DNA from 4 places in the Paenibacillus sp. 1A_MP2 genome. Region 1 is predicted to be linked to each of the others. Evidence: riboswitches for the same ligand, from Rfam matches in the RefSeq annotation. Region 1 holds a riboswitch; each other region holds the start of a gene.
The links. A riboswitch is a leader RNA that binds a small molecule or an ion and turns the genes downstream of it on or off. The one in region 1 is predicted to bind cyclic di-AMP.

Region 1 (5,144 bases):
GTGTAAATTATGGGACGATCGACCTTGACCGTATCCTGCGTATGCTGCGTCCATATCACGGACGAATCGTGGTTAAGGAGTCGGGCATGCACGCCGTGGAGGATTACTTGATGTCCAGGTACCAGATGTACTGGCAAATTTACTTTCATCCGGTTACCCGAAGTTCGGAAATTATACTGCGGCAAATATTTAAGCGGGCGAAAAGTCTCATACAGCAAGGTTTCCAATTCCGCTTCATGATCGATCCACTGCCCCAGTTATTCGATGGAGATATATCGGTGGTCGAATATTTACAACTGGACGAAGCTTTGATACAGACGGCATTTATGCAGTGGCGCAAAGAGGACGATGCTGTTCTAAGTGAGTTATGCGAACGTTTTATAGACCGCAAATTATATAAGTATGTAGAGATTGAACAGATCGACGTAAACATGATTGAAGAGATTCGGGAAGCCTTCACTGTAGCAGGTCTCAATCCCGAGTATGATCTGGAAATTGATTTTCCATCGGATAATCCGTATGATGTGTTTCGTCCGGATGAATCGACGGACAAGCAGATTCTGCTGCTTGATCGGCAAGACAAGTTACATGAGTTGTCAGAGATGTCCGACATCGTCCGTTCAATCAGTGGTCTTCATCGGGGAAAACATCACTTGTATTATCCGCAAAATAAGGTGGATGCGATTGTTCATGAATTACCGTCCCATATACGCCCCTATTTCTCACATTAAATGGTGTGCAATGCTGTTGATGAGTCATGATGCAAAAGGCTTTCTAAAAGAGCTATTTTCATGATACAGTAATCTGCTTTAATGGAGAGTACATGTAGATCGACATAATTTTGTAATCAGAGCAATTAGAATACAACTCAGTCGGCTAAAATTAAGCAACATATAGATATGAAAGAACTCGTTCGCTCTACATGTTGTGCTCAACGAACGAATGAAATGAAATATAGATAAAAGCACGATCTAATTAGTAATATTTATTTCTGGTTAAGATCTGCAGAGTGGATAAGAAGAGATTGTCGTTGATTCGACACGAAGGGAGAAATACAAAATGATGTTGTTCGACACACATACCCACCTGGATGCTCCACAATTCGACGAGGACCGCGAGGAAATGATTCAGCGTGCTGTGGATGCAGGCGTTGGCCGCATGATTAACGTAGGCTTTAACCGGGAGACCATTCCAACCACGATGAAGCTGGCTGAAACCTATGATTTTATATATGCTGCAGTAGGTTGGCACCCTGTAGATGCGATCACGATGCAGGAGGGTGATCTGGAATGGATTGCATCTTTATGCAAGCATGAAAAAGTGGTAGCCATTGGTGAAATTGGTCTAGACTATTATTGGGACACTTCACCAAAAGAGGTTCAACATCGCGTATTACGACAACAGATTGGACTGGCTCGTGAGTTGAATATGCCGATTGTCATTCACAACCGGGATGCGCATGAGGATATTGTAAAGATTCTGCGTGAAGAAAAGGCTGGAGAAGTAGGCGGTGTCATGCATTCGTTCTCTGGCAGCTGGGAAACGGCAAAAATGTGCCTGGATTTGGGCTTCCATCTTTCCTTCGGAGGGCCAATCACGTTCAAAAATGCGAAGCAGCCGAAAGAGGTACTTGAGAAGGTTCCTATGGACCGATTTTTCATCGAAACCGATGCTCCTTATTTGACACCTCACCCTTATCGTGGAAAACGAAATGAGACAGCGCATGTACGTCTGGTTGCAGAAGCAGCTGCGGAAATTAAAGGCATTTCGGTAGAGGAAATTGCAGCAATAACGACCAGAAATGCCATGGAACGATTTGGGATTCGTTAAAATATCGAGCAAAACGGGTGAAAAAGTGAGTTAGGCGGAGTTAATTTGCTTTTTGATCCAAATAAATCAAGAATATTACAATATTTTAACCAAATATTTAGAAAAACGTACTTGAACAACGCTTTACAACATGCATAGAAACAGGATATCATCTTTTCAGTGAATTGTTGTGCGGAAAATTGGACAGATGTTCGGGGGATGAACAAAGGGACACTTTCCGATGAAACAACATTACTTTCATGAATCAGTCTCGCTGAGTCTCCGTTAACGGAGAGCGGGGGAACCAATAGGGCTTAAACATCGGTGATTTCAGCCGATGCGCAACATGCGCTGACCCAAAAGCAGCGTATAAATCTGCGAAGCCGTATTTGATTTCTTCTTTGGGTCTCGGGGTGAATTCAAGGGCGTCCGCCATGAGCGGGTGACCGGAGATAGGGCGGCTCTCTTTCGCCCGAACCCGACAGCTAACCTCGCAAGCGGAAAAGAGAGGCAACCTCGTGCATGAATTTCCGATATTCAGAATCATTCGGAAGCCACGAAAGAGTTCCTCTTAAACTCTTTCTTTGGCTTTTTTGTTTTTGAATAAAAGAAATACTGTCATCATACGGTAAGTATTCAGGAGGATGACATCATGTTGCGAAGAGTGATTCATGGTGCAGAACCGATTATGTTGGTCCGATCTGTGTTCTGTAGAAAATTTGGTATAGTCGCGTCAAAGACATCATGCATTACTTTAGACGGCGAGGCTATGAAGGAGGACGGAGAAGTGGGCACATTCCAACCAGAAGAGACCCATGAGTCACGATCATCCAGTAAGTCTTTCGCGTTGCGGTGGAAGCATGAGAACTTGCGTCAAATGGCATTGATCGCGATTTTCTCAATTGCGCTTACAATCATGATCTTGTTAGTCGTTTACGGTCAGGCCGGGAAACAAATTTCACTGGTTATTGATGGCAAAGCTCAAGCGGTAGAGACTCGTACAGGAATGCTTCAGGAAATGCTGGAGGAGCAGTCAATCACAGTCAGCCCTCACGATCAGGTATCCATGCCCTTGAACGGGGCGATCACAGATGGAGACCGCATCGTTATTGAGCGGGCAGTTCCAGTTAAGATTACGGCAGACGGAGACACCAAGACTCTGTATACAACCGATTCATCGGTAAAAGATGCGATTAAAAAATCAGGTATTCAGATTGCAAGTGAAGACAAAGTGTATCCTGCGCTGGGAACCACTGTTGAAGCGGATATGAAAATTCGGGTAGTGCGCGTAACCAAGCGTACGGTGGAAGTGGAAAAGCCGATCGCTTATAAAGTGATCAAAACGGCTGACCCTAGCTTATACAAAGGCGACAATCGTGTCGTTGTGAGCGGTAAAGAAGGCACACTTGTACAGCATATTGAAAAAGTGTTCCAGGATGGAGAATTGGTCTCCAAAAAAATGGTGGGTAAATCGATCGCAACGAATCGCGTCGATAAAGTTATCGCCGTTGGCACCAAAGCAAAACCTGTTGTGAAAGAGCCAGTGATTCAGACGGTATCGGCGCAGACTTCTACAACCAAAACAGCAACAACCACGAACTCGAAGAAAACCGCTGCCTCGGGCAGCAAAGTAATTACCGTCTCAGGCAATTCTTTTAAATATTCAAAAGTATTGAAAAATGTATCCATGACGGCATACTCTTCTGAAGAGCCCGGTATCGGCACAAAAACAGCATCAGGCACTCGGGTAACCGAGGGACGTACCATTGCGGTTGATCCCAAAATCATTCCGATTGGCTGGTGGGTGTATATCGAGGGCCTTGGCTTCCGTCGTGCGGAAGACACCGGTGGTGCCATTAAAGGCAACAAAATTGATGTGTATTATGATAGTGTGAAGCATGCCCTGAACTTCGGACGGAAGAAAGGCAAGACGGTATATGTGATTGGTCCGGTGAAGCCGGAAGCAAACTAAAATCGTTTTACTTTGATATGGGAATGCTATAAAATATAAGCATGAATGATTCATGCGGAATATGCGTCGGAGGGGTCTGAATTCAGTCTCCCCGCCGTTTAGCAGAGAAGAGGATACTCCTCTTCTTTTTGCGTTAGAAAGGAAGAAATGGAACATGATAAAAGAAGTGATCGTGGTGGAAGGCCGTGATGACACCGTAGCCATTCGCCGTGCGGTTCAGGCAGATACAATTGAGACCGGTGGATCGGCCATCAACCAGCGCATTCTAAAGCGGATTGCACTTGCTCAAGAGAGACGTGGTGTCATCGTACTGACAGACCCGGATCACGCGGGTGAACGTATTCGTAAAATCATTGCCAATAAAGTACCTGGTTGCAAGCATGCCTTCATTCCGGAGGCGGATGCTACGCGCAAAGGCGACATCGGAGTGGAGAACGCCTCACCGGAGGCGATTCGTCATGCACTGGCTCGTGTGCATACGTCATATGAAGGCGCACCAAGTCTGATCGATTGGGAGGATCTGATTGCGGCGGGACTGATTGTGCACCCACAGGCTGCTGCACGTCGCATGGAGATGGGCAATTTGCTGGGCATTGGTTATTGCAACGGCAAGCAGTTCCACAAGCGATTGAGTGTATTCCAGATTACCCGGGAAGAGTTCTCCGAAGCATTATCGCAAATTGAACGTGAAGGATTGTGAGCGTATGAAGGGCATGGAAGAAACCGTAGAGATTGCAACACCCAAACGGACCAAAGAAATTATTCAAAGACACGGATTTTCATTCAAGAAGAGCCTGGGTCAGAACTTTCTGATCGATCAAAATATATTGAACAAAATTGTAAATGCAGCTGACTTGGACGAGTCCAAGGGCGCGCTTGAGATCGGACCGGGTATTGGTGCACTCACAGAACGTCTGGCTCGGGTAGCCGGGCCTGTAACGGCTGTAGAAATAGATCAGCGACTGTTACCGATTCTGGGGGAAGTGATGGAGCCTTATCCGAACGTTCGTGTGCATCACGGGGATGTGCTGAAGCTCGATCTGGCTGAGCTGTTCCGTACGGATTTTGGAACGGTAGATAAAGTGAGTGTTGTAGCCAATCTGCCTTATTATGTAACGACGCCAATCATGATGAAGCTACTCGAAGAAAAGCTACCTGTGGACAGCATTGTGGTCATGATCCAGAAGGAAGTGGCGGAACGTATGGCTGCTGCACCAGGATCAAAGGACTATGGCAGTCTGAGCATTGCGGTTCAGTACTACAGTATGCCGGAATTGGTCTGCGTTGTGCCGCCTACAGTCTTTATTCCGCAGCCTAATGTGGAATCGGCTGTAATCAAGCTGAAGGTGCGTGAGCAGCCGCC
Region 2 (5,144 bases), 5.3 Mb from region 1:
TACAATACAAAACCCTGCCGATGGCCAGCAGGGTCTTGTAATCGAACGTCAGGTATCCAAAGATACCCTGCTCTATATGTTCCCTCTACTCCTAGGAGTCAGGTCTTAAACTACATTAAGTACCACATCAATATTGCCGCGTGTTGCTTTGGAGTAAGGACAGAAATCATGTGCCTTGCGCGCCAGATCTTCGGCTTGACTGTGATCCACACCAGGCATGCTCACATCCAAACGTACCGACAGCTGGAAACCGTCATCCGCAGGGTCTTTGCCAATGGATACATTGCTGGTTACCACCACATTCTCCAACTTCACGCCTGCTTTGCGCGCCACATTGGCGAGGGCACTCTCATAACATGCACCGTATCCAGCTGCAAAGAGCTGTTCAGGGTTGGTACCTTCACCACCAGGGCCTCCAAGCTCTTTTGGCATTTTCAGATCATGCTTGAGCACACCATCCGAAGAAGCCACCGAACCTGTACGTCCACCTTTAACTGTCGCTGTTGCTGTATATAAAGCTTCCATTAAAAATCTCTCCTTCACCTTCAAATTTTTTAATGCCTACTATTCAATTTAAACTTCTGGCTTATTTTGAAACGCATGTTGTTCCTTATTCAGCTTTTACATCTTTATTATTTTCATGCACGTGAGATGCACATTGGTTATTTATTAAGGGTTGGGTAATATACTAAGGCACAACTCCTTCTCCGGTAAATCTTGTCCTTCTACACAAAAGTTGCACTAGACAAAAATAATTGAAGGAGTACAATGTAAGTATCAACATAAACGTTTAGACATATCGAAAGTAGTTTAATTACGTTTTTTGATTTTGATTTCATTTTGATTTCAATGTTCAAATTTAATCAAAGGAATGACATCGTTCCTCTTCATATAGAATATCAATACTTCAAAGTCGGGTGATTATATTATGAGTAAAAAAAATCCGTTCAACGCTCCTTCCAATGAACCATTGGCTGCGGGTATGGCCCCCTCTCTCGGGGAAGCCCATAGCTCCATGAAGGTGCCTCAGAACGCTGCTTGGTGGAAAAAGTTCCTAGCTTTTGTTGGACCGGGTTACCTGGTTGCCGTTGGATATATGGATCCCGGGAACTGGGCAACTGATATTGCAGGTGGTTCACAATTCGGCTACACCCTATTGTCCGTTATTCTGATTTCAAACCTGATGGCTGTTGTGTTACAGTCTCTCGCTGGTAAGCTCGGGATTGTCACAGGACGGGATTTGGCGCAAGCCTGCCGCGAACGATTCAGCATGCCTGTCGTGATGGTGTTATGGATATTGTGTGAGCTTGCAATTGCAGCCACCGACCTTGCCGAGGTTATTGGTTCAGCCATCGCGCTCAAACTGTTGTTCAACATTCCCATGTTATATGGCGTCATTATTACCGCTGTCGATGTACTGGTCATTCTTTTGCTGCAAAATAAAGGCTTCCGCGCATTGGAATCGCTCGTTATTGTGCTGATGGCTACCATCGCCCTCTGCTTCGGGATTGACCTTTTTCTCGCCAAACCGGATATGGGCGGCGTCATGCACGGCTTTGTACCCAGTGCCGAAATTTTGCAAAATCCAGCCATGCTCTACATCGCCATCGGCATTATTGGCGCAACCGTGATGCCCCATAATCTGTATCTGCATTCTTCTATCGTACAGACCCGTCAGATTGAAAAGACAACTAAGGGTAAAAAAGAAGCGATTCTGTATACCACCATGGATTCAACAATCGCTTTAACACTGGCCCTGTTCATCAATGCAGCCATCCTGATTGTGTCTGCTGCCGTGTTCCATAGTGCAGGCATGACCCAGGTTGCGGAAATTACGGATGCTTACCATCTGCTGACACCTTTGCTGGGAACCACCATCGCCAGCATCCTGTTCGGTGTAGCCCTGCTGGCTTCAGGCCAGAACTCAACACTCACCGGCACACTGTCCGGTCAGATTGTAATGGAAGGCTTCCTGAACATTCGTATTCCGGCGTGGCTTCGTCGGCTGGTAACACGTCTGATTGCAATCATCCCGGCCGTTATCGTAACAGCTATTGCCGGAGAGCACGGAACAGAAGAACTGCTGATTCTGAGCCAGGTTCTGTTGTCGCTGCAGCTCCCCTTTGCCGTTATTCCACTGATCATGTTTACGAGTGACAAAAAAAGCATGGGGGATTTTGCTAACAAGCTGTGGCTCAAAATCATCTCCTGGATCATTGCCGGAGTTATCGTTATCCTGAATGTGTATCTGATCATCCAGACCATTCGGTTGTTCTAGGTTAAAGAAAACTAATCCGTATTTTGTCTAACTCAAAAAGGCTGATCAACTCAAGTAACGTATCCCTTGAGATGATCAGCCTTTTATATTTTTTAGCAGCAGCCTAATCCAACCTGATCCATACCGATTAGAGATCAGCTCTAAATACCGCTTTTAGTTTATTTATCAATTTTGAGTTACCATCAACAAGGGAAGTAGTTCATCCAGTGATTCAACCGTCCAGTCTGGACGGTCTGCATCTGCTAGCTCCGGCTGGAACCTGCCATACCCCTGCAAAATTCGGATCGTGTGCATACCCAGCTTCTTAGCCGGAATAATATCATTATCAATCCGGTCGCCGATCATGACCGCTTCCTCCGGTTTACATCCCGCTTGTTTCAGAGCTACAGCATACAATTCAGGATCAGGCTTGGACACTCCTTCTTCAGCGGAACAGGCCAGCACATCCACGTACTTACGCAAACCATAGCTATCCAGCCGATTTTCCGTCCCCGGGCTCTGATTGGCAATGATGCCAATCTTATAGTGTTGCGACAACGTCTGGAGAACAGCGTCGGCTGACGCGAAGGGGCGTTCAAGCTCTTTGCGGAACTTCAGCTTCTCCTGTATCTGTTCCCGGTGCCGCTCATCGCTGATCAGGGTACGAATAGCCAGTTTCATCGGCCATTGCTCGTAATTTCGGTAGGAGGCGGCAAATAGTTCTCGTACTGTCTGCATCTCCACCTGATAACCAAGCGCACAAGCTTCTCGAACGAACTGACCAATAATATCATCCACCGGCTCCCACTCGTCCACAAGCGTATCCCCCACATCAAAGAACAACCATTGTATTCCACGTACATCCGGCACGCCTATTCCTCCTCGTTAGCCACAGGAAATTCATTTCCCCATTTCCCAAACCATAAAAAAGAAGACCCACCATCATGCATGAGTCTCCTCAATATTCCGTATATTTATGATTTCAATTATAACAGGCAGCTGACACTGGATCAATCACAGGAATAGTACCACTAACCATTAAGCAGAAACCCAACTTCCCCATTCAAGGAATATACGATACGGTCTGCTCCCATTCCCCGATAGATCCCTTTGGGGTGGCTTTGTTCTGTAATGACACACAGGGACTTGGATGTCCAGGAGCGGCAGATCTGCAAATATCGGCAGGTCAGGTTTAGGCTATTTTCAAAAATAAAAACATTGCCTACACTGCCTTGCGGCAAAAACCATTTCTGAGCTGCAGCCGTGTTCATGCGAATGACATGCTCCACACCAATTCTCCGGAGCCTGCGCTCTTCCCCTGCACTGTTGGTCAGAACGGCAAACGGCATTTTTTTGTACATCAGCAATTTGATAAATTTACGTCCTGCTTCATTTGGAGCAGTCACTAAGATCATCTCTTTATCCATCATTCGTTCCTCCCTTGGCGTGAAAAGACAACAAAAAAGAAGCGTGGGGGACCAAGGCCTCCCGGACGCTTCTTCAATAATCCATAGCAAAAAGACACTATGAACCAGCGTACGGCTTGTTGCCTCTCCCTTTAACGCTTACGAGGTTAGCTGACGGATTCGGGCGCGAGAGTCGCCCTATTTCCGGCTGTCACCGGAAAATTCACCCCATGGATGCCTACTGTCCTGGACAGTTCATCCTGTTGGTTCCCCGTTTCCCACCCATGAATGAATGGAAACTCAGCGATTAAAACATCGTTCCATTATGTTCCTTAATCAGAGCGATATTATCGTTTGTTTCGTTTTTCATGTAAAATTTAATTGAAATTGGAATTACGATATGAATCATACACCCGTGCCATATCGGTGTAAAGTCTGCGCAGATCACCGAATCGACGGATTTTTGCCATTTCACATCAATAATAGCGCTTACAACACATCCATTCTCCACCCATCTCTTCAAAGCTCTCTAATTCTCTCTTTAGCGAAATTCAGGTAGCAAAACATTCACAGTTCATACACGAGAGGTCCAAATAGCGTTAAAAAAACAATATTAATTTTGCAATATTTAATTGCAATCAATATAATAAATGATAGAAGAATATGAAATGGAGGCGATTTTCATGTCAGTCTACGACTACAAAGTAAACACCCTTCGCGGTCAGGAAGTTGAGATGTCCAACTATCGTGACAAAGTACTGCTTATCGTGAATACAGCAAGCCAATGCGGCCTTACACCTCAATTCAAAGGTCTGCAAGAACTCCAGGATAAGTTCAAAGATTCCCCATTTGAAGTTCTTGGTTTTCCAAGCAACCAGTTTGCACAGGAAAAAGGCTCTTCTGATGATATTGCCGAGTTCTGCCAGATGAACTATGGTGTCAGCTTCCCCATGTTTGAGAAGATCGATGTGAATGGTTCAAGCGCTCATCCTCTATTCCAGCATCTAACCAAAGAAGCACCTGGCGTACTCGGCTCCAAAGCCATCAAATGGAACTTCACCAAATTCCTTGTGGATCAGAACGGACGTGTTTTGAAACGGTATGCTCCCAAAACAACACCTGATAAAATTGAAGCAGACATCAAAGAATTGCTTAAATAACAATTCAAGGCCATCCGAACCCTGCAGACAGAATGAGCATGCATTCAGGGAAACGGGTGACCTTTTTTTGTCTGGACTCATCTTTACTGTAAAAAAACATAAAAAGAAGCTCCCCGTATGGGAAGCTTCTTCTTAATCGTTCTTATGATGCGGTCGAGAGGACTCGAACCTCCACGGGTATACACCCACTACCCCCTCAAGATAGCGTGTCTGCCATTCCACCACGACCGCATGTCGTAAATAATCGGCAACAGAATTGATTATACCCGCTTCAAGTTTAAATGTAAAGCATTTTTAATATTATCATTTTAACTGCGCTTT
Region 3 (5,144 bases), on a different contig from region 1:
TTAAAGCACTGCAAGTGGGGAACCGTCTAATAACAAATGAAGTGCATACTACGTAGCGTGAAAAACAATTCGTCCTTTCTGAGTCAAAATAAATTTTATGAGTCGCCATAATGGCGACTGTTTTGTTTTCCTAATATGATTTCAAAAGGTGATATATTCGGTGTGGAATAAAATTCATTTAAAACTTAGCTTTACCATTTTCAGCTTGTTTATTGGGATTTTAATATTGCTAAGTATTGTACTTAACCTCATATTCACGAATTTTTTGTCATCAAAGGTACACGATGAAGCTAATGAGTTAGCAGCACATTTGTCTACTATGCTTGAGGAGCAAGGCAACAGTGCGGAACAAATGGCTGATTTTACAGGCGTCCAGATGTACATCTTGAGTTCACAAGGAAGATTCATTGAATCAAAGACTTCAGACGCCTCCATTTATCCTAACTATATCTGGGATAATCGCAAATTGTTAGAAGGGAAGAAGGTGGAAAGAGAATTCACTTTTAATAACGAACTTTACCTGCTTCATGGTATCCCCGTAACCACTAATCCAACGGTCAAAGGGATTTACGTGATTAGTTCTCTAGAAAATATGAAAGATTCGATCCAAACGATTAGAAATTTACTGTTTATCACTGGATTTGGAGCACTGTTATTGGCGTTGGGTTGCATATTTTTTCTATCCAAAAGATTATCGAATCCATTATTAAAAATTGAAAGTGCAACTCGCCAAATTGCCAAAGGAGAACTGAATCTTGAAATTCCTGTGGAAACTAAAGATGAGATTGGTTCATTGTCACAAGCCATAAACGACCTCGCTAAAGAATTAAAACAATATCGAGATAATCGTTCGGAGTTCTTTGCCAACGTCTCTCATGAATTGAAAACACCCATTACTTATATGGAAGGGTATGCAGACATATTGGCTAAAGATCTTGTGGAAAATGATGAAGAAAAGAAAAAATATCTACAAATCATTTCTGAGGAAGCACGACGTTTAAATGTAATCATAAATGATCTCTTTGAATTGTCTAAGATGGAAGAAGGTAAAATTGACTTGAAACTGATGTCTGTAGAACCCACTTCGATTATTCAAAGGTCTATAGATAAGGTTCAATTAAAAGCCCAAGAAAAAGATCTTACGATTCGAAGTAAGTTGAGTCCCGTACCCCATATTTTTGTAGACTCTAACCGACTGGAACAGATTATTTTGAATCTATTGGATAATGCCATTCGTTACACAGCCGAGGGGTATATTCAAGTTTCTTTAACTTCTGAATTAGAAGGGGTTGTAATAAGCATTTGCGATACGGGGCACGGAATTTCAACAGAAGAACTTCCCAATATATTTGAACGTTTTTACCGGGTTGAGAAATCCAGATCCCGGGCATATGGAGGAACAGGACTGGGGCTGTCCATTGTTCAAAGTCTTGTTTTACAACAAGGAGGAACAATTCATGTGGAAAGTAAAATTGGAGAGGGGACGCGATTTAAAGTGATGTTCCCGTCCATCACCTCTTCTTCATTAAAATCACACAGCTTCAAAATATAATATGTGAAACAAATGAGCTAATGATCGTTCAAATTTACGGTCAGAAACCGCATATTACTAAAGATTAATGAAATGGATGGGATGACCATATGAATAAATTGAAAGCATTAGTTATTGATGACGAATGGAACATGAGAAATCTGTTGCGAATTTATTTAACTAAAGAGGGTTTTGATATTACGGAAGCTCATAATGGAACCGAAGGACTGTCCTATCTTCAGAAAAATTCGTATCATGTCATTTTATTAGACGTTATGATGCCGGATATGGATGGATGGCATCTTTGTGAAAAAATCAGATCGTTTACTGAAACACCTATATTGATGCTTACAGCTCGAGGGGATGTGAAGGATAAGGTACATGGGTTAGGTGTCGGTGCTGATGATTATATGGTGAAACCTGTAAATTCTGATGAACTCATTGCTCGCTTGTTTGCGCTTGTTCGACGCTCTTCACAGTCTTTAAGCCTTAAAGAAATCGGTAAAAAAATCATGTATACTGACATGATTATTTATCCAGATCGAAGACAGGTTATTGTACTCGACACAAATCTGGATTTGACCCAAAAAGAACTTGATATATTGCTTATATTGGCCGAGAATCCACAAAGAGTTTTCTCTAGAGATGAAATCATTGAACGTCTCTGGGGAAGTGACTTTTTTGGAGATAACCGAGTCGTAGACACCCATGTGAAAAATATCCGGGAGAAGTTGCAGTTGGCTGGATTGGAACAGAACCCCATTCAAACGGTTTGGGGCATAGGGTATAAGTGGTTGTATAGTGTAGAGGAGCCTTGAACTTATAACTAGAATTCGGCAATACAAAAAGAACATGTGCTAAGAAGCGATCGCTCCCTAACTTCAGCAGGAGACGGTCGTTTCTTTTAGAATAAGATATACGAGAATTCCACATTAAATCCACACAATTTAACAATATAATACTCTATAGGTTACAAATATTTAACTATTTTTGCCGAATTTCGTATTGAAAACGGGGGAACCATTTGTTGGGTGAATTATTCTTGTAAGAAAAGAATATAGGGAGCCTTTAACCGAATCCTTAAGCTAACTCCGTAGGCATCTAAGGGAGGAACAAAAGTTTGAAGAAAGTCATTTTATCGGTTCTTGGAGCAGCAGTTTTATTTACCTCCACAGCAACAGGTGCATTTGCTAGTCAGGCAAAGCTAACAGAAGAAATAAAAGAAGTGGTTGGAACGCCATACCTTTATGGTGGGACAACAACATCTGGTTTTGATTGTTCCGGTTTTATCCTGTATGTTTTTAATAAGTTTAAACTAGATTTGCCGCGCACCTCTAGTATGCAAGCAGCAAAGGGATCGTTTGTAGAGAAAGAAGAATTACGCCCAGGGGATCTCGTTTTCTTCAATACGAATGGTCGCAGCATTTCACATGCGGGAATTTATGTAGGTAACAATCAATTTGCACATTCATCAAGCAGTAAGGGTGTTCGAATTAGTAGCTTATCTGAAAGTTATTATAAAACCAAATATGTAACAGCTCGTAGAGTGGTTAGCGAGCAGAACTATCTTAAAATGGTTAACGATAGTCATTAAAATGGACAAGCCCGTGGGTAATTCACGGGTTTGTCCATTTTGTTTAGCAACTTGCCTCGAACAGATAGAACCATTCTCCAGTGAACTAAACTAATAAATAAGTAAATAACTTATCTAAACTGTGATTTATGATATGGACGGTAATCTTTCACAGATTCCACATACATAAAAGCTAAACTAATCTTATATTGATTAGAGGAGAATAGCCCTATGTGTGGATTTGTAAGTTTATATAACAAATATCGTATGCCAGTAGATGCAAACATTCTGCAACATATGACCGACTCCATAGCTCATCGTGGCCCAGATGATGAAGGGATATATATCCATGATCATATCGGTCTGGGTTTTAGGAGACTAAGTATACTGGATATTGAGCACGGGGCACAGCCCATGACCAATGAGAACAAAGATATTTGGTTGGTATTCAATGGAGAGATTTATAATTATAAAGAGTTGAGGGATTGGTTGAGTCAGAAGGGGTATACATTTTATACAGATTCCGATACCGAAGTATTACTGAGGCTTTATGAGGACGTTGGAATTAAATGTGTCAACTATTTACGAGGCATGTTTGGGTTCACCATATGGGATCAAAGGAGTGATCTTTTATTTGCGGCACGGGATCATTTCGGAATCAAGCCTGTTTATTACAGTGAGACCGCCTCCGGATACATGATTGGCTCTGAAATTAAAACGTTGCTGGCTTCAGGTAGGATTGATAGGGAAGTGGATGAAAATGCTCTTTATCAGTATCTCACATTTCAATATGTACCTGAACCTCTAACGATGTTCAAAGAGATCCATAAACTGAAAGCAGGCCATTATTTGATTGTACAGAATAATGGAATGACCATCAGACCGTATTACGAAGTGAAGTTTGAGCCCCATGAAAGTAGGTCGTATTCCGATTTAGTAGAGGAAACACGATCAGTAATAACGGAATCTGTTCGTATTCATAAGAACTCAGATGTCCCTAGGGGAGCATTCTTATCGGGTGGTATTGATTCAAGCAGTTTAGTTGGTTTACTTCATCGCTTGGAGCCCACCCAAACATTCAGCGTTGGATTTGATATGCCGGGCTATAGTGAATTGGATGATGCTAGGAAGACAGCAGCCTATTTAGGGACTGAGCATCATGAAATTCGGATTAATGCCCGCGACTATATAGATATACTACCTTCTCTAATATGGCATATGGATGAGCCAGTAGCAGACCCATCAGCCGTGGGTCTCTACTTTGTATCGAAGTTGGCTAGTCAGCATGTTAAGATGGCATTTTCAGGTGAAGGTGCAGATGAATTTTTTGGTGGCTACAACATTTATCGGGAACCCTATGCTCTCCGCATGTTTCAGGGTCTTCCAGGTCCATGGAGAAGTCTTGCAGGACATCTTGGACGATTAATGCCTACCGGCATGAAAGGCAAAGGATTCTTGGAAAGAGGGAGTCTTATTCTGCAAGAACGTTACTTTGGAAATGCGAAGATTTTTATGGATCATGAAAAAAGTAAGGTATTAGCACCATGGTTATCGGAGCAGGGAGTATGTAAACCAACCCAGCAGGTGACTAAGCCACTTTATGAACAAGCGAAGTTATATGATGAAGTCACACAGATGCAGTATATTGATATTCATACGTGGCTACGTGGGAATATCCTAATGAAAGCAGACAAAATGTCGATGGCAAATTCCTTGGAACTTCGCGTTCCCTTTGTAGATACCAAAGTATTTGAATTAGCTGCTACCATCCCTACAAAGTATAAAGTTACACCCACAGCAACTAAATTATTACTCCGTGATGCTATGAAAGATGTGGTTCCACCTGATGTACAGCAACGAAAAAAATTAGGTTTTCCTGTCCCAACGAGAGTATGGTTAAAAAGTGAATGGTATTCATGGGCTAGGAATCTGATTATGACAGCAGACGTAGATCAATGGATCAATAAAACGTATGTATTGCAGCTACTTGAGATCCATAAGGAAGGGAAATTGGATGCAAGCCGTAAATTGTGGACCATT
Region 4 (5,144 bases), 3.0 Mb from region 1:
ACGGATGAGCGTAAAAAAAGCATCGACTTCTCCGATACCTATTATAAATCGAAACAAGTTATCATGATTCGCAATGAGGATAAAGACAAATATTCAACCATGGCTGATCTGGAAAATGAAAAAATTGGAGTCCAAAAAGGTTCCATTCAGGAAACGATTGGTCAGGGAATCCCAGGCGCCAAACTGACAGCACTTGATAAAATATCTGATATCGTACTGCAATTACAGACCAATCGTGTGAATGCTGCGATCGTCGAAGATACAGTAGCTGCCGGCTATCTGGATGATGTTATCGGACTATCTGCTGCGATCCCGGATGAAGAGCAGGTCGAAGCGGCGATCGGGATTCGCAAGGGCAATACGGAATTACTGAATGCAGTCAACGGAACGCTCGAACGTCTGAAAAACGAAAATAAAATCGATCAGATGGTTACAGAAGCAAGCCAGTTGATGGCAGACAAGGTTAATAAAAGCCAAAACATTTTTGAAGTGTTCTGGCAGTACAAAAGCTTCTATGCGACAGGTGTGGGCTATACGCTCTTACTGTCTGCTCTCGGTGTAATATTCGGGGTCATTATTGGTTTGATCATCTGTCTGTTCCGTCTGCATGACGTCGCAATTCTGCGCTGGCTCGGAACAGCTTATGTTGAGGTTATTCGTGGTACACCAATGCTGGTTCAATTGATGATTATCTACTATGGACTTGCGTTGACACTTGGTATTAATTTTACGCCGCTTCAGGCGGGTATTATTACCCTTTCCATTAATAGTGGTGCCTATCTTGCCGAGATTTTCCGTGCAGGTATACAGGGTGTGGATCGCGGCCAGCTGGAAGCAGCCCGTTCCCTGGGGATGGGAAGAGGCGCCGCAATGCGCTACATCATCCTTCCACAAGCGTTCAAAGCGGTGTTGCCGGCGATCGGTAATGAGTTCGTGACAATTATCAAGGAATCCTCCATTATCTCGGTTATCGGTATGGTGGACATTATGTACCAGGCAAGTGTGGTCAAAAACATTACGTACCAAGGAATGAACCCATTCCTGATTGCAGCAGCCATTTACTTTGTGCTGACGTTCATTTTGTCCAAGCTGATGGGTCGACTGGAAAGGAAGTTGAGTGCAAGTGATAGACGTTAGACAATTACACAAATCATATGGAAGCAACGATGTGCTTAAGGGCATCAACGTAACAATAGGCAAAGGTGAGGTTGTCGTGGTCATCGGTCCGTCCGGATCTGGGAAAAGTACCTTCTTACGTTGTCTGAATCTACTGGAGCAGCCTACTTCTGGGGAGATTGATTTTGAGGGAGTATCGATCACGGGTCCCAAACATAACATTAATGCGACTCGTGAAAAAATGGGGATGGTATTCCAGCATTTCAATCTGTTTCCACATAAAACGGTGCAGCAGAACATTACGATTGCTCCCATTAAAGTGAAAAAACAGTCTGCACAAGAAGCGGAACAAATCTGTGAAGATTTGCTCAAAACGGTTGGCTTGTCCGACAAAAAAGATGCCTATCCAAACCAGCTGTCCGGTGGACAGAAACAACGGATAGCTATTGCAAGGGCACTTGCGATGCAGCCGCATGTTATGCTGTTTGATGAACCTACCTCTGCACTGGACCCTGAAATGGTCGGTGAAGTGTTGGATGTCATGAAACGCCTTGCAGTAGGCGGCATGACCATGGTCATCGTGACTCATGAAATGGGCTTTGCCCGTGAAGTAGGTGACCGCATTCTGTTTATGGATGGCGGGGTTATTGTAGAAGAAGGAACGCCGGATGAAGTGTTTGGTCAACCCAAACATGCACGTACACGTGACTTCCTCGCTAAAGTGCTTTAATACAACCAAATCCTAAAGGATGATGGTCAAGGTGGAAACAAAAATTCGTTCTGCGGATGAGAGTTCATCCGATTCATGCATCCCTGTCGACGCCCAGTCGGCAGGGATGTTTTGTTATGTGAGGATACGAACAGATTTACATAAAAAGTAACGTTTCTGTCATCAATGATTTAAGTCCAAATAGACAATTTATTGAAAAAAGTCGCTTGAATTCAGCATAAAAGTTGAAGTGAATTAGCCAGATGGTAACATTTACTACGACTCTTGGTTACAAAATTGTGATATATTTGTTCCTGCCGAAACTTCCGGAGGTGGGAGTGTGGGGGATGTAACGATGCAGAGTGTGCTTGGGGAAGAATCATTTGCACACGGCTTGGGGTGAATTAGGGCTACATAAATTATTCATGTAATTGAACCTATAGGGTGGTTTCCTCCATCCGAATCCGACAACTAACTTCGCAGGCATAATGAGGGAGGAAGACCATGATTAACAAGAAACGTATAGCCAAAACAGCAACAGCTTTGCTGACAGCAGCAATGCTCATTCAAGCCGTTCCGGCTCATGCTGATTCAGTTCATGTGGCCAAAGAGGGGGATACCTTCTACACCTTATCCAAACAATATGGAGTTGGACTTAACGCACTTATTAAAGCTAACAATGACATTTCAGCCTACAACATTTATGGGGGATTGAAAATTACGATCCCTGGTAACACAACGAACACAGCTTCTGCTGCAGCAGCAAAAACAGAGGCCAAAACGGTGACTGCCGCAAGTCTTGACGTAAATTCGGATAGCAAGGTGGTACAGGCCTGGGGGAAAACGTTTGATTACAGCAAAACTGTCGACGTAAAAGCAACAGCATACTCCGCGGATGCTTCCGAAAATGGAGGATGGGGTGCAGTAGATTACTTCGGTAATCCGCTCGAACTTGGCACGATCGCAGTAGACCCTAGTATCATTCCACTGGGTACAAAAGTACTGGTAACGGGTCATACACATCCAGGACTACCTAAACAGGCATTTGTTGCTACAGCCCGTGATGTGGGTGGTGCCATCAAAGGCCATAAAATTGATATCTTTATTCCTGGCAGCAAGCAATCCGTGAACACATTTGGTATTCAGGATGTTGAACTTTACATTTTGAAATAAAATCAAAAGAGTAGCTGCACATGAACATGTGAGACTACAACTGAACCTACATCAAACCGTAAAGGGTGTCCTTCAATCACAATATTGTGATTGAAGGACACCCTTTTGCATATCCGATTTCTGTAGCAACCCAAGCTGCTGGCGCTGCTGCTGAACGCGCTGCGCAGCGAATCTTGATCCTACTTGCCCTTGGGCAGTTCCAACAGTTCATCCAAAGTTACGAGCTCATACCCGCGGTTTCGCAGCTCCTCGATGACTTCAGGCAACGCCTCAATAGTACCATTTAATATCGATCCGACCCCGCCTCCTGCATGCTGCAGAACAATGGAACCAGGTTTGACGGCAGACAGGATGTTTTGTTTGACTTCCTCTTTGGAGAGACCCTTCCAGTCCAGGGAATCGACGTTCCAGTTCACAATGCTGTAATGTTGTTTGGCCGCCCATTGCAGCTGCTGCTCGTTAATGTCGCCATAGGGTGGACGAATCATTTTGGGTGTGTAACCTACCAGATTGCGAATAATATCCCCGGTATGTAAGATTTGTTTGCGAAATGCATTCATGGATAGCTTACTGAACTGGGGGTGATTGTAGCTGTGATTGCCAACAATATGCCCTTCCTTCACCATGCGTTTCACCAAATCCGGATGTTTCTCAGCGCGATGTCCCACGATGAAGAAGGTAGCCCGTACCTTGTATTTTTTTAAAATATCCAGCACTTGAGGGGTGAACCGCGGATCAGGTACATCATCAAAAGTCAGTGCGACCTTTTTTGTTGAAGGGCCGTTGGTTTTGAACGTATCCGCATATTTCTGTCTGAGCTGTCCCAGTGTCAGCTGTTCCTCTTCGGAAGAATCAGACTTCGAAGCAGGTTCGGTTTGCGGGCTTGTAGATGCCCATATCTGAGCAGGGGCGTAACTTCCTCCCAGAAGAATGAACATGATGGATATCATTATGAGGCGTATGCGCATGTTAGTGCCTCCTTTTCCCAAATTGCGTTCTCTTTGGTATGCCCGGGGGGATCCGTATTTATGCATGATGTGAGATGTTTCATTGTTGATTCATTAAATTGTAGCCATAATTCCACCATATATATTACATATAGAAAAGGACAGGTGGAGCAGGATGAATACATACGATTTAAATTCCGTTCGTTTACAGGTGATTGAGGCAGGGGAAGACAAAGTGTTTATGGTAACTGGAGGAAGATCACATATTGGGGCGGTAGCAACATTTTATCCGGACCGGGAACGGGTGAACGGGGCTACGGTGCATATCCCTGGGCATAAAGAACAAGAGCTGTGCGAGAGACTTGCACGTAGAGCTTCTCTGCATTTAAAGGTAACCGTGACTGTGATTATGGGCATTCACTTTGATGCTATTACGCGAATGCAGATTGATGAGATTGTGCAGACTGCAGAGAAGCTGCTGGATGAAGAGCTGTTGAGCCAAACCGGTCCACTGATCCAATAGCTCCAGGTAGGCTAAGTAGCTAAAATCGTTTTTTAAGATTTTTTTTGTTAAAATTGAAACGAGTAGAACATTGCCACGTATGTATGATTATATACAAGGATGAACTATCGACTAGGAGGAATACCATAATGTCCATTTTCAAACGATTGCGCGATTTAACGATGTCTAACATTAATTCCATTATTGACAAGGCAGAAGATCCAATCAAGATGACAGATCAATATATCCGGGATATGCAGGAAGATCTGGAAGATGCGGAGAAAGCTGTTGCCGCACAGATTGCTATTGAGAAGAAATTTAAGCAACTGTTCGAAGAACAGGAAGCTCTCGTGAAGAAACGTGAAGAGCAAGCACATACAGCTGCGCGTGCACAGAATATGGATCTGGCCCGTCGGGCACTGGAAGAGAAAAAAGTCGCTGAAGAGAAGATGGCTGAATACAAAACAAGCTATGATCAAAATAAAGCGTCTGCCGATAACCTTCGTGGCAAGCTGGACGAAATGCGCAAACAATTGACGCAAATGAAAAATAAACGCGAAACATTGGTTGCGCGCTACAATGCAGCAAAAGCTCAAACCGAAATCAACAAGGCACTGAACGGATTTGGTTCAGATACTGCTAGTGCCGGCATGAAGCGTATGGAAGAAAAAATGATGCAGATGGAAGCTCAGGCTGA

Region 2: it holds a riboswitch for cyclic di-AMP, as region 1 does, so the genes downstream of both, ACTWJ7_RS27885 (hypothetical protein) here and ACTWJ7_RS01980 (3D domain-containing protein) in region 1, are expected to answer to the same signal.
Region 3: it holds a riboswitch for cyclic di-AMP, as region 1 does, so the genes downstream of both, ACTWJ7_RS35655 (C40 family peptidase) here and ACTWJ7_RS01980 (3D domain-containing protein) in region 1, are expected to answer to the same signal.
Region 4: it holds a riboswitch for cyclic di-AMP, as region 1 does, so the genes downstream of both, ACTWJ7_RS16415 (3D domain-containing protein) here and ACTWJ7_RS01980 (3D domain-containing protein) in region 1, are expected to answer to the same signal.

The regions. Positions count from the first base shown of each region.
Region 1 is NZ_JBQQCS010000001.1:353,268-358,411, reverse strand. Features, by position in the region: gene ACTWJ7_RS01990 (HD domain-containing protein) at 1-731, shown strand, start outside; gene ACTWJ7_RS01985 (TatD family hydrolase) at 1,060-1,830, shown strand; cyclic di-AMP (ydaO/yuaA leader) riboswitch at 2,072-2,324, shown strand; gene ACTWJ7_RS01980 (3D domain-containing protein) at 2,597-3,781, shown strand; gene rnmV (ribonuclease M5) at 3,936-4,481, shown strand; gene rsmA (16S rRNA (adenine(1518)-N(6)/adenine(1519)-N(6))-dimethyltransferase RsmA) at 4,486-5,144, shown strand, end outside.
Region 2 is NZ_JBQQCS010000001.1:5,663,615-5,668,758, forward strand. Features, by position in the region: gene ACTWJ7_RS27870 (organic hydroperoxide resistance protein) at 106-525, opposite strand; gene ACTWJ7_RS27875 (Nramp family divalent metal transporter) at 983-2,278, shown strand; gene ACTWJ7_RS27880 (HAD family hydrolase) at 2,444-3,127, opposite strand; gene ACTWJ7_RS27885 (hypothetical protein) at 3,289-3,687, opposite strand; cyclic di-AMP (ydaO/yuaA leader) riboswitch at 3,805-3,979, opposite strand; gene ACTWJ7_RS27890 (glutathione peroxidase) at 4,347-4,823, shown strand; tRNA gene ACTWJ7_RS27895 (tRNA-Leu) at 4,972-5,054, opposite strand.
Region 3 is NZ_JBQQCS010000005.1:192,822-197,965, reverse strand. Features, by position in the region: gene ACTWJ7_RS35665 (sensor histidine kinase) at 161-1,552, shown strand; gene ACTWJ7_RS35660 (response regulator transcription factor) at 1,642-2,349, shown strand; cyclic di-AMP (ydaO/yuaA leader) riboswitch at 2,513-2,646, shown strand; gene ACTWJ7_RS35655 (C40 family peptidase) at 2,652-3,125, shown strand; gene asnB (asparagine synthase (glutamine-hydrolyzing)) at 3,336-5,144, shown strand, end outside.
Region 4 is NZ_JBQQCS010000001.1:3,354,033-3,359,176, forward strand. Features, by position in the region: gene ACTWJ7_RS16405 (ABC transporter substrate-binding protein/permease) at 1-1,137, shown strand, start outside; gene ACTWJ7_RS16410 (amino acid ABC transporter ATP-binding protein) at 1,124-1,846, shown strand; cyclic di-AMP (ydaO/yuaA leader) riboswitch at 2,131-2,327, shown strand; gene ACTWJ7_RS16415 (3D domain-containing protein) at 2,330-2,998, shown strand; gene ACTWJ7_RS16420 (polysaccharide deacetylase family protein) at 3,178-3,966, opposite strand; gene ACTWJ7_RS16425 (prenylated flavin chaperone LpdD) at 4,121-4,468, shown strand; gene ACTWJ7_RS16430 (PspA/IM30 family protein) at 4,597-5,144, shown strand, end outside.